DNA from 3 places in the Pseudoalteromonas sp. NZS71_1 genome. Region 3 is predicted to be linked to each of the others. Evidence: predicted binding sites of a transcription regulator. Region 3 holds the regulator's gene; each other region holds the start of a gene.
The links. Region 3 encodes FliA, which starts transcription of late flagellar genes. Its sites were predicted from a motif close to CTAAAGNTNNNNNNNNNNNNGCCGATA; they were not measured.
Positions count from the first base shown of each region.

Region 1: I6F43_RS15585 (VC2046/SO_2500 family protein) is a predicted target of FliA. The motif match lies at 2,103-2,129, and genes of this name have one in related genera.
Region 2: I6F43_RS19345 (DUF5610 domain-containing protein) is a predicted target of FliA. The motif match lies at 2,377-2,403, and genes of this name have one in related genera.

Region 1 is NZ_JADYXM010000012.1:18,528-23,007, reverse strand. Features, by position in the region: gene I6F43_RS15605 (MHYT domain-containing protein) at 1-627, opposite strand, end outside; gene I6F43_RS15600 (M48 family metallopeptidase) at 917-1,603, shown strand; tRNA gene I6F43_RS15595 (tRNA-Tyr) at 1,833-1,917, opposite strand; tRNA gene I6F43_RS15590 (tRNA-Tyr) at 1,967-2,051, opposite strand; gene I6F43_RS15585 (VC2046/SO_2500 family protein) at 2,164-2,691, shown strand; gene I6F43_RS15580 (DUF6172 family protein) at 2,871-3,173, shown strand; gene I6F43_RS20280 (GGDEF domain-containing response regulator) at 3,444-4,283, shown strand; gene I6F43_RS15570 (YchJ family protein) at 4,358-4,480, opposite strand, start outside.
Region 2 is NZ_JADYXM010000022.1:1,089-5,568, reverse strand. Features, by position in the region: gene I6F43_RS19360 (thiol:disulfide interchange protein DsbA/DsbL) at 12-650, shown strand; gene I6F43_RS19355 (DUF523 domain-containing protein) at 710-1,162, shown strand; gene trmA (tRNA (uridine(54)-C5)-methyltransferase TrmA) at 1,173-2,270, opposite strand; gene I6F43_RS19345 (DUF5610 domain-containing protein) at 2,433-3,572, shown strand; gene murI (glutamate racemase) at 3,638-4,438, shown strand; gene I6F43_RS19335 (RNA recognition motif domain-containing protein) at 4,401-4,480, opposite strand, start outside.
Region 3 is NZ_JADYXM010000002.1:71,590-76,069, forward strand. Features, by position in the region: gene I6F43_RS03280 (chemotaxis protein CheA) at 1-1,137, opposite strand, end outside; gene I6F43_RS03285 (protein phosphatase CheZ) at 1,153-1,926, opposite strand; gene cheY (chemotaxis response regulator CheY) at 1,944-2,327, opposite strand; gene I6F43_RS03295 (RNA polymerase sigma factor FliA) at 2,368-3,078, opposite strand; gene I6F43_RS03300 (MinD/ParA family ATP-binding protein) at 3,105-3,965, opposite strand; gene flhF (flagellar biosynthesis protein FlhF) at 3,958-4,480, opposite strand, start outside.

The DNA of each region.
Region 1 (4,480 bases), on a different contig from region 3:
GCCCATATAATGCATAGCAGCAACAGCAAAGCCTAATATTATAGCGCTGATGGCTCTATTTTGTAGGTATGATAGTTTTGGAAAAAATTTTTCAAGATTAAAGCGGCTATATAACGCTATAAACGAAAGAGCGACGGCAACTAAAATTGAAAGACCAAAGGTCAGTGGGTCATAGCGCAACATTGGGGAAAGCTCCATTGCAGCCATACCGCTGTAATGCATTGTACCAATACCAGCCCCTAGTAAGATCGAGCAAATGCTGAGCACTCTAAAGTTTCCATCACTATTTACAAGTATTGATACCGCATACTGACATGCTAATAAAGCAGGAAGAAAAGAGAGTAGTGTGATTGTTGGATCGTAGCTTATATTAGTACATAGCGAAAAAGCTAACATACCTATAAAGTGCATACTCCAAATACCAGAAGAAAATACAGTTGCTGCGGTTATATTTGCTAAACGTTGATAACGAGGGAATTTAGTCTCTTTTGCTAAATCAATGAGCTTAGTAGTAAAAAAAGCAGCAAAAATGGCTATTAATACAGACATTGAGACTAGAAGAGGGTCGTAAACCCCATTAAGTATTAGGCTTGGATCTTGGTCTGTAATGAAGAAAGCTGATAGCATAACGGCTCGAAATATAATCTTTATTTTACAAGTTTAATCTAATTTACTAATAAATGAACCGTTATTTCTAATCGCGCTATAAAGTGACGAATTTTAACCAAGTTTATTTATTTTTTGTTATTGAAGTAAATAAAATATTTTAACTTTCAATTCAAATAAAACAGACGGATCAATCTATAGCTTATTATAATAAAGTGGATTAGGAGTTAGGTGCGACTGTATGCCTAAGAGTTTAAAATTGATGGTAATATGGATTATATAAACGGATGCTATATTTAGAGTTTAAGTCGTGTTTGAATATCAACTAAAAAAGAGTACTAGACGCAAAACAGTCGCAATAAAAGTGCATAGTCAAAAGGTAACTGTGTATGCGCCACATTTTGTCGCAAAAAAACACATTGATACTTGGTTATTTGACAAACAAGAGTGGGTTGCAGAACAATTAAAAAAACAATCGTCAATTGATGACACTAAGCAGTACCCCTTTGAATCTAAAAAAATCAGTGTTTTTTCAGAAACTATTTATTTGAAACTGGACTCAGGCCAAGATTCCAAAGTAACCCCGTATGATGACCACTTACTTATTACAATATCTCCTCGAGTTAAAAACACTTATCAAAAGTATCGACAGCTATTAGAGACTTATTTAAAAGAGCAGCTTATTGCATACATAGAGATGCGTTTAGCGTATTTCTGTACTCAAATGGGTGAAGAGTTGCCAAATGATTTAAAAATAGGTGTTTATAAACGAAAGTGGGGGAGTTGTAATAGCAAGCGAGAACTCACTTTTAATTTACATCTTATAGGTGCTCCTTACCACGCTATAGATTATGTGATTGTTCATGAGCTTGCCCACTTAAAGTATTTAAATCATAGCAAAGCTTTTTGGCAGCGAGTAGAGGCGTTTTTCCCCGATTACAAAACATCATCTAATTGGTTAAAACAAAATGGTATGAGTTTACAGTGGGTGTTTTGATGTTACTGAATATAGGAATATAGGAATATAGGAATATAGGAATATAGGAATATAGGAATATAGGAATATAGGAATATAGGAATATAGGAATATAGGAATATAGGAATATAGGAATATAGGAATATAGGAATATAGGAATATAGGAATATAGGAATATAGGAATATAGGAATATAGAAATATAGGAATATAGGAATATAGGAATATAGGAATATAGGAATAGTAGAGAAGTGGTGGAGGGAGCTGGATTCGAACCAGCGAAGGCTGAGCCGTCAGATTTACAGTCTGATCCCTTTGGCCGCTCGGGAACCCCTCCACACTAATTTTATTGCATTTGGCCCCACTTAACTTAGCGGTAAGAAAAGTGGTGGAGGGAGCTGGATTCGAACCAGCGAAGGCTGAGCCGTCAGATTTACAGTCTGATCCCTTTGGCCGCTCGGGAACCCCTCCAATGCAACGGCGCTGATAATAGCAAATTGCGTATTTAAGTAAAGAAAAAAGCTAAAGAAAATTGAAATAAAGCCGATAAATATCTATCAGTTACCACAATCGGCTAAAGACTATGCAAATAGATGATTTGTTAATCACAGAGAGTCAGTTAAACAGTAGACTCAATAATAGTGTGCATGAAAATCGCCGTGGCGAATTTGCACTATTATTAGCGATGCTGTCACATGACGCACTCGACTTTAGTCAATTTCATTTACCAAAAACTGAAATAGATAATTTAGTTATAGAAGAAGAGGCGTTAAGAAAGCAATTTGGCGCAGGTCCAAAGCAACTTTTAGCTCCTGATGAATATAATATGTTGGTTGGACAATTTAATGCATCATTAATATCTCAAGAAGGAGCGCGCTGTGGTATGACAAGTATTAAGTTAAGACAATGCTTAAGCCCTGAACCACTTGCGATTAGAAATGATGATAAGCATATTCCACTTAATATAATAGATAACTGTGAGCTTGCCGTCAGAAGAAGAATTAAAAGCGAACAAACCCAACTAGCCAATCCCCCTATAGATGCAGCTGCTTTTTACGACAGCCTTAATAATGATGCAATACATCAACCACTTCAGCTCATTGCGGTGTGATATATGATTGTAATAATCACCAGTTAATATATGCTTTATAACGGGTCTGCTTTATATATTTGCTAATAATTGATTTAATGAAAAAAAAGCATCCAAAAATTAAATGCAATTGCTATAATGGCGTCAAATGGTATGACATGAAATGCCATTATCATTAAACCAAGGTAATTAGGAACGTAATGAAGAAAACATTCACGCTAAATCACGAGAAAATCAAATACCCTCGTATGGTTGATGCTGCAAAGCACGAAGTGAAAAAATATTTGAAAAGAGAGCGTAATAAAACGCTACCTGAAGATGCTGACTATTGGGCATTTGACTGTAAGTTTGGTAACACAGCTGAAGATGCGCAAGTTGTGCATGTTGCTGAATTAAGTAACCAAATTGGCGAAATTGAAAAGCAAGGTTTGACCTCTTTCTATGTAGAGATTTTAGCTCGACCTGCTCAACGTCAACAGTTAGATTTAGATGATGACGAATAACACTTAATTTAATTAAGTGTTCGAAGTTTTAAAATGAGCCCAAGTGGCTCATTTTTTGTTTTTATGCATTAAAGATTCACCATAAATCATTTTTATTAGTAACTAATAAGTAGAATTTTAATTTATTAACATTTGCATAACAAAATATAGTGATATAGGGTGTGTTTAATTAAAAAAACAAAACAGTTGTACCATGCCTATAAATTACTCTGACCACCAATTGAAATTAAGCTTAAAGAGCTCTAAGGTACTTGTCGTTGACGATCAGCTATTAAGCTTAATTGTATTAAAAAAATATTATCAGAGCATTTTAGTGTAACAACAACGAGCTGTGGTGAGGATGCGATTGAAATTTGTAAACATAATCCGCCAGATATAATACTACTCGATATTAATATGGAAGGAATGAGTGGTATTGAAACATGTCTAAAATTAAAAAATATATCTGAAACACAAGATATCCCCGTTATTTTTGTAACCTCATCTGAAAATCAAGAAGAAGAGTGCTGGGAAGCCGGAGCTGTAGATTTTATAAAGAAACCAACTAACTCGGAAACTTTATATAGAAGAGTGCGCGCCCATATTACGATGAAACTTCAACATGACTTACTCAATCAAAAAGTATTTCTAGATGATTTAACAAAGGTATTCAATCGTCGTTATTTTGATGCGCATTTTTCTAAAATGGAACGAAGCGCCTTACGAGAAAAAGTCGACTATGCACTATTACTCATCGATATAGACTACTTTAAGCAATACAACGATCTTTATGGTCATGTGCAAGGCGATACGGTTTTAAACCTTGTTGCACAAACTATTACTAATAGTTTGCAAAGGCCAACCGATTTTGTTGCGCGTTACGGCGGCGAAGAGTTTGTAGTTGTTCTACCGCATACAAGCACTGAAGGTGCAATTTGTGTTGCTGATAAAATTAAACAAAATGTGGTCGATTTAGGAATATTACACAGATATTCAGAATATGACTTTGTTACTATTAGTATTGGCGGTGCAACCCTACAACCGTATGTAAATAACAAAAACACCTTGCAGATCGCAGATGAAAAAATGTATGAGTCCAAAATGCAAGGTCGTAACCAAGTGTGTTTTTAAGTTTAGCTAGCTAATAAATCACTTTGCCACTTAAAAACACCTTGTAGGTGATAAATATTAAATAAGATTATTTATTACACGCTATGACATTTTTTGTACTTTTTATTGCTACCACATGGGCAGTCATCATTTCTGCCCACTTTAATATCTTCAACAGGATATATAGTGCCATCTAAATAACGCCATTGAGTGTTTTC
Region 2 (4,480 bases), on a different contig from region 3:
GGAGCATAATAATGATTAAATTAGTTAAAGCAGGTTTGCTTGCAGTACTACTTCCTATGGCGGCAACAAGCTTTGCAGCAACGTATGAAGAAGGCGTGCATTACGACGTTGTTTCTGAGCGCGCAACTAAAAAGCCAGAAATTAAAGAGTTTTTCTCATTTTACTGCCCTGCATGTAATAACATGGAAGCACTAATTGGTGAGTTTAAGCCTAAGCTTGATAAAAACGTTAAATTTAAAAAGAGCCATGTTGATTTTGTAGGTGTACGCGACCCAGAAAACCAACAGATGATGAGCCAAGCACTCGCTACTGCAGAAGTGCTTCCGCAAAAAGATAAAATTGTCTCTGCAATCTTTAATCATATTCATACAAAGCGCGCTAGTTTTAATGAGCTTGCAGATGTAAAAGATATATTTGTAGCGCAGGGCGTTGATGGCGATAAGTTTGATAAGCTGTTTAAAAGCTTCTCGGTACGTACGCTGAGCTCTAAAATGAAACGCGATCAAGACTACTTTAAAGAAAAAGGCGCACTACGTGGCGTACCTACATTTATTGTAAATGGTAAGTATAAATTAAACCTAGGTCGTGAGTCGGGTATTACTGAACCAGAAGATATTAGCAAACTGATTAATTACTTAGCTAACAAGTAAGTTTAGCTAAAACTAAAAAAGCTCCTTAAGGAGCTTTTTTGCTTTATAAGGATATAGCGATGGAAAAAATATTAGTATCGAGTTGTTTGCTAGGGCAGCCTGTTCGCTACGATGGTAGAGGACACGCAATTTTGCATCCACAGCTTAATTTGTGGCAAAAACAAAATAGATTAATTGTGTTTTGTCCTGAGGTCGCTGGTGGGCTTCCTACTCCTAGAGCTCCTGCTGAAATAATACAGGGGAGTGTAGTTACTAATTTAGGAGAAGATGTAACAGAACAGTTTCAAACTGGAGCTAATATAGCGCTAGAACTCTGTAAAAAGAATCAAGTTCGTTTTGCTCTACTTAAAGAATCGAGCCCTTCTTGCGGACGAAATACAATATATGATGGAAAGCATCGCGGAGTAAAAATCGAAGGGCTAGGTTTAACTACAGCATTATTAATAAAAAATGGTATTCAAGTATTTAGCGAAGAGCAAATACCAGCACTTATAAAAGTACTGGCACTTTAATTTTGGCTGGTTATTTGCGCTGCAAGAAAACACCCGACTCAATGTGATGTGTATATGGGAACTGATCAAATATAGCAAAGCGCTTAACGTTGTGCGTACGTGTTAGGTGATCAAGGTCACGCTCAAGGGTTTCAGGATTACACGATATATAAATTATGCTTTCGTAGTTAGCCACTAAGTCACACGTTAATTCATCCATGCCCGCGCGCGGAGGATCAACTAATATGGTTTGGCAGTCATAGCTTTTAAGGTCAATACCGTCTAAACGAGAGAAAGTACGCTCGCCATTCATTGCTTGAGTAAACTCTTCACTCGACATACGAATAATATCTAAGTTCTCTACGTTATTTTTAGCAATATTGTATTGAGCAGAATGAACAGATGATTTTGATATTTCTGTTGCTAATACTTTATTAAAACAGCCCGCTAACGCAATTGAAAAGTTACCGTTACCGCAATACAGTTCTAATAAATCATTTTTAAGTGGTTTACATAAATCTTGCGCCCACTCCAGCATATTAATATTTACTTTTGCATTAGGCTGAGTAAAGCTATTTTCTACTTGTTGATAAATAAGCTCTTGACCATTAACTGTTAAACGCTCAGTTACAAAGTCATCACCCAGCACTTCTTTTTGTTTGCGAGCTCGGCCTATAAAGTCAATTTTGTATTTACTGCTTAGTTTTTCTTTAAGCGCTTTAATTTCACTTAACCATTCATCATCAAGTGGTTTGTGATAAAGCAAGCTTACTAAAATTTCACCGCTTAGCGTGGATAGGTAATCGATTTGAAATAACTTACGACGTAATATTTCACAAGGCTTAAGATGCTCAATCATCACCTGCATTATTTCACCAACTAGAGGCGCTGCTGGATCAAATGTATCAACACGGATTTTTTCTTTTGTTTGTTGATCAAACATAATGTGAAACAGATCGTCACCGTCGTGCCATACTCTAAATTCAGCACGTTGGCGGTAGTTAGTTGGCTCTGAGCTAAATACTTCTAGTTGCTCCACACCAAAACGTTGGAACTGTGCACTAATACGCTGCTCTTTTTCACTTAACTGCGTTTGGTACTGTGTGGTATCTATTTTAATAACTGCCATTAACGCTACTACCTTATCTAAGATCTGTTTATCGGCGCTATTGTAGGGAGCGCTGCGTATTTGTCTAGTTTTGGCTAGCATTTATGCTGTTTTATTGAACATTGTACTTTAGTTTTTATTGTTATAGCCGATAATAAACTACGCACGCTTAGGAGACGAATCATGAAAATAGGTAATTATGGCTTTACGCCAAACAACAACATCAATAAATTCAATAATAAAGCTGATATACAGCAACCTACAATTACGTCTCCTCAAGATAGCTATCAACAACGAGGCCGAGAGTTGGCCGCAAAGGTGCTTGGCGATAAAATGGCTGAGCAGCTTGGATTGCCTATCGCAGAAAAAAAAGCAGATAAACCACTATTTGATTTTGATGAAATAGTAAAAAACGTACTCGATTTTGTGAGTAGTGCTGTTAATAAAGCAAAAGCTAATGGCGCTGATGACGAAAAGCTCAAAGATATGTTAGGCGACGCGCGCAAAGGAGTCCAAATAGGGATTGACGACGCTGTTGATGAACTCAAAGGTACAGGTGTATTTAATGATGACATGGAAGAGGGGATTAATAAGTCCAAAGAGGGAATTTACAATGGGCTCGATAAGTTTGAAGAGTCGTTATTTAACCCACAACCTGCCAGCGTAAATATAAGCCAGGCTCAATATGTCAGTATGACGAGTAATGCAGAGTATAAATTTACCACCGCAGAGGGTGACGAGGTAAGTATTAGCTTTGCAGATGCATTTGAATCTCAATCGGCAAGTGGCTATCAGCAAAACAGTAATAGCGAGTCGTTTGCAAGCTCATCATCGCAATCTCGACAGGTATCATTTTCGATGTCGGTTAATGGTGACTTAAATGAGCAAGAGCAAGAAGCTATTAATGCAATGATGGAAGACTTACAAGATTTAAGTAAAACCTTTTTTGGTGGTGATTTAGATGAAGCATTTGAACAAGCGCAAGAGCTGAGTTTAGACAGCGATCAGCTGGTGGCTTTTTCTATGGATTTACGCCAAACAAAAACAATAGCAACAGTTAAAAGCTATGAAGAATATAAACCAGCACCAGAAAAACAAGTAGCGGAGGGTTTAGCTCCTTTTAATGATGACCTTAAAAATGCTTTTGAAAAAGCGGGTGAGCTTGGATTACAAAATCAGCTAGCTGGCATTCTCCAATGGTTAAATCAAGATCAGGAACAAATAGATAAGTTAGTAGATTACACAAAGTCTATGTTCGAAAACCTTAATCAGTTAAATTCGGCAGCCGACGAGCTTGCTGATTTAGAAACCACGCAAAGTTAAACTACTTTCTTTTATAAATACCTCATGGCAAACTGCCGTTCTTAAAGTAAAGTGGGAACGGTAGTTTGTCAGCGCATATAATGGTCTTTGATTCAGGTATTGGTGGAACTACTGTACTTGAGCATATAAAGCAAAGTATCCCCAATGCTCAGTACAGTTATTTTATGGATAATGCATTACTACCTTATGGTGCTCAATCCCAAAAAACAATCATTAACCGATTATGCTCACTTATTCATTTCATCAAAGCTAATACGCTTAATGTTGATTTAATTGTAATAGCGTGTAATACCGCTTCTACATCTGCACTTAGTGCTGTTCGCCAAATGACAGATATTCCTATAGTAGGTGTTGTGCCAGCAATAAAGCCTGCGGCAGAGTTAACACGTTCAAATCATATTGGCTTATTAGCCACACCGGCAACGGTCGCCAGTTCATACACTAAAACATTAATTACTGAGCATGCACGTAATGTAACCGTTAATCTATATAGCAGTGTGGAGTTAGTAACTTTAGCTGAGCAATACTTTTTTACAGAGTCTTTGGATACAAACAAGTTGCATCAAGTGCTTGATGACCTACATATAGATAAAACTATAGATGTACTTGTATTAGGATGTACGCACTTTCCAATATTAGCAGAGCCTATTAGTCAGTATTTTGAAGGGAATGTAAAATTACTTGATTCAGGTGTAGCGATAGCAAACAGAGTCAACTACCTACTTAACCAACTTAACTTGTGTGTGAATAAACTAACAGACATAAAAAAGCCGCTGCAATATTATGCAACGGCTGATGTGTTTAGCAATAAGCTAGCGGTAAAGCTAGTTACACTGACTGATCCGTCTCAGTACGTAGAGCATTAGAATCATCTTCTTGTTTTTGTTTTGCTTCACGTACCTTTAAAG
Region 3 (4,480 bases):
ACTAACCAAACGATTTCGCACAAGTACTAACTCACCAACCATATTCATAATTTGGTCAAGTCGTTTTGTATCTACGCGAACTGTCGTCTCTGCTGCTGGTGGCGCTGATTTTTTAGGCGTTGCTGGCGCTGCTTTAGCAACCGGTTTTTCTACCGGTTTAGAAACGGGTGCTTTTACAGGTTCTGGTTTTTTTACAGGCACACTCGCTTTTGCAGCTGGTTTAGCTGGAATATTGGGCTGTTTCACAGCAGGAGTGCTTTCTATTGATTTAGGTGCAGTGCCTTTACCATGAAGTTCATCAAGAAGCGCTTCAAACTCATCATCACTAATTTCATCATCTGATGAATTAGCAGTATTTGACGCTGGTTTAGCTGGTTCTACAGGTGCTTTAACTGCACTACTTTGCTCAGGTGCTTTACTCGCAACCTCACCAAAACTGCCAACTCCATGTAACTCGTCTAATAAGCTGTCAAATTCATCATCAGTAATATCACCATTAAAATCACTACTACTTGCTACTGGCTTTTCAACTGCAGGACCTTGTCCTTTACCGTGTAGTTCATCAAGTAAGTTTTCAAATTCATCTTCAGTGATTTCGTTTATTTCAGCATCACTAACCGAAGGAGTTCCGCTAAACATTTCATCAAATGCAAATGGATCTTCCTCATCAGCTATTGGCGTATCAACTACTTCATCAAGAGGTTGTTCAACGTCAGTTTCTGAAGCGACTCCGTTAAGCTCGGCTTCTGTTGGAGGTAGGCCCAAAATGTGGAGGGTTTGAAGTAACTCAGGATCTGCTGGTTCTGGCTTATCCCTATTTTGGATAGTCGCGAACATTTCATTAATGGTGTCGAGCGCTTGTAAAATAACATCCATTAACTCTGAATTGACCGTTCGCACGCCTTGACGTAGTAAATCAAATACGTTTTCAGCGCCGTGGCAAGCATCAACAAGTTCTGTCATAGCTAAAAAGCCTGCACCACCTTTTACAGTGTGAAAGCCTCTGAATATGGCATTTAGTAACTCGGTATCTTCTGGATTATTTTCCAGTTCAACTAACTGTTCAGATAAAAGCTCTAGGATTTCTCCTGCCTCTACAAGAAAGTCTTGTAAAATATCTTCATCGACTTCAAACATGCAGTTACTCTCCTCTTAGAAGCCCAAACTTGATAAAAGATCATCGACTTCATCTTGATCAGACACAACATCATTACGCGATTCTTTATCAATAATAGGGCCTTCAGGACCTGCTAAAGTTTGTGTGGCAACTGGTTCTTTTATTTTTTGTTGTTCTACTTTATTCGCTGTGTTGTCACTGTCATCTTGTTCAGCAAACGCTGTTAAAAGATGAAGTAAGCTTTCTTCTACTTCTCTAACAAGTTCTATAACACGGCGAATAACTTGACCTGTTAAGTCTTGATAGTCTTGAGCCATTAGTACATTTGTCATTAAGCTTTGAAGCTCATCCGTTTTATGATGAGAGTTATTCATAAACTTATCGATACTATGGCAAAGTTGTTTAAACTCACCAAGCTCAATCTCCCGGCTCATTAAACGATCCCATGTCGGTTTGATATGAGATATTTCATCTGCAAGTTGCTGAGCTATAGGTAAACTAGCCTCAACAGCATCCATTGTTTTATTAGCCGCATTTTCTGTCATTTCTATAACATAATTAAGCCGCTTTTTAGCATCTGGAATCGCATCTGTCGTTATGTTAGTTAAGCGAGTATCAAGCTCAAAGCTTTTAAGTGCTTCGTGCAGTTGACGAGTCAACTTCCCAACTTCAGCAAATAATTTAGACTGCTCTTGCGAAGCTGTCTCTAAAATCAACTGATTAGCTTTATCTTGCTCATCGTTTTCTAAATAAATGACGAGTTGACGAGCTTGTTCTAACGTTATTTGAGGCGCAGCTGGTGCTGACATAAGCCTCTCCCCCATCATTAGCCTAAGCGTTCAAATACTTTTTCTAATTTAGTTTTTAATGTTCCAGCCGTAAATGGCTTAACAATATAACCATTAACGCCAGCTTGCGCTGCAGCTATTATTTGTTCTTTTTTAGCTTCTGCCGTTACCATCAGTACAGGGATATGTTTTAACTTATCATCTGCACGAATTGCTCTTAAAAGGTCAATACCTTGCATTCCCGGCATATTCCAATCTGTAACCACAAAATCAAACACTTGATTTTGTAACATAGGCAAAGCTGTAGACCCGTCATCAGCTTCTTGAACATTAGTGAAACCTAAGTCACGTAATAGGTTTTTTATAATTCGTCTCATCGTTGAAAAATCATCAACTACAAGAATTTTCATGTTTTTATCCAAAACATCCCCCAGTGAGGTATTAACCTTAGTTTACTTACTACTAGTTTATCCAGTCATTGATTTTAGCTTTAAGCTTAATCATCGCCTGACCATGTATCTGACTTACACGCGATTCGCTTACATCGAGTATATGTCCTATTTCTTTTAAATTCATTTCATCGTTATAGTATAAAGAAAGTACCATCGCATCACGCTCTGGTAATGACTTTATTGCATTTAGCAAAGACTCATTAAACCGATCATTTTTAACATTATTAAAAGGTTTGTCTAGCGCTAAATCTTGGCCTACGGGAGTAATAACATCCTCATCTACACCAAGGTCTTCTATGCCTAATACTTTACTGGTATTAACATCATTCAAAATATGATGGTACTCATTGAGTGAAATTTCAAGTTTTTCAGCAACTTCTGTATCTGTTGGTTCGCGATTCAGACTGCTTTCGAGCCCAGTAATTGCCTCTGCAACTTGTCGGCTTTTACGGTGTACTGAACGAGGAGCCCAATCACCACGGCGCATTTCATCAAGCATAGCCCCGCGAATACGAATACCGGCAAAGGTTTCAAAGCTTGCGCCTTTTGTTGCATCAAAGTTTTTTGAAGCTTCTATTAAACCTATCATTCCTGATTGAATTAAATCATCAAGCTGAACGCTAGGTGGTAATCGAGCAATTAGATGACATGCCACTTTTTTAACAAGTGATGCATGTTTCTCAACAATCACATTTAAGTTTTGTGTTGATTGATATCCCATAGCTCTATTCACCAATGTTGTCATAATTAGCCGTTTACTAGTTTCTCAATGAAAAACTCTAAATGCCCAGATGGTTGATTTGGTATTGGCCATTTAACTGCTTTTGTCGCCAGCGCTTTAAACGCGAGAGCGGCTGGCGAACTTGGAAAGAGCTCAACAATCACCTTTTGGCGACGTGTTGCTTTGCGCATATTTTCGTCATAAGGAACCGTTGCTACTAGCTCCATTGAAACATCTAAAAAGCGATCGGTAACTTTAGATAGTTTTGCAAACAATTCAGTGCCTTCACGCATACTGCGGACCATATTGGCAACAATTTTGAACTTATAAACACCGTGCTCGCGGCTTAATACTTTAATAAGTGCGTAAGCATCGGTTATTGATGTTGGTTCATCGCACACTACAACCATTACATCTTGTGCTGCTCGTGAGAAGCTTAGCACCATGTCTGAAATACCAGCGGCTGTATCTACAATTAAAATATCAAATTCGGTATTCAATTCGCTAAATGCACGAATTAGCCCGGCATGCTCAGATGGCGATAGTTCAACCATACTTTGCGAGCCCGATGTAGCGGGTACAATTTTAATACCAGCAGGGCCTTCAACTAAAATCTCGTCAAGCTCACATTCACCTGACAAAACGTGTGATAAATTGCGCTCTACACGTAAACCAAGCATCACATCACAGTTTGCTAAACCTAAGTCAGCATCCAGCACTAATACTCTATTACCTTGTTGCCCTAGTGCAATAGCGGTATTTAGAGAAACATTTGTTTTCCCTACCCCACCTTTACCACCGGTTACAGCGATAACTTTTACGCCGTTGTTATTGTTTTGACTCATTTTGCGCAGGCCGCTTGCTTGATCTAATACTGTGTTAATCATACATCCCTACTGTACTTGGCGCCACTGCTTGGTGCCTTGAATGTTGTGCTTTTGTTCTTTTTAAATATAACTGCTCAGCCTTTTTCACTAGTTTCTCAGCATTTGCAACACGAATATCTTCTGGCACTCGTTGACCGTTAGTAAGATACCCTATTGGAAGGCGATTTTGAATCGCAATACTAATAATCTCACCCAAACTTAATGATTCATCTAACTTAGTGAAAATACAACCACTTAACTGTACTTTTTTAAAGTGACGTACTGTTTCTTGTAATACATTAATTTGTGCCGTCGCGCTTAGTACTAAGTAGCTGCGAATATCCACACGTTGGTTACGCATTAACGTGTTTAACTGCTCAGTCAAACGTAAATCTCGCTGACTCATACCTGCTGTATCAATTAATACTAGACGTTTATTTCGTAAATGATATAAAACTTCAGCTAATTCATTAGCATCTTTAACTTGCTTTACACCACAACCAATAATACGGCCGTAAGTAGCAAGCTGTTCATAA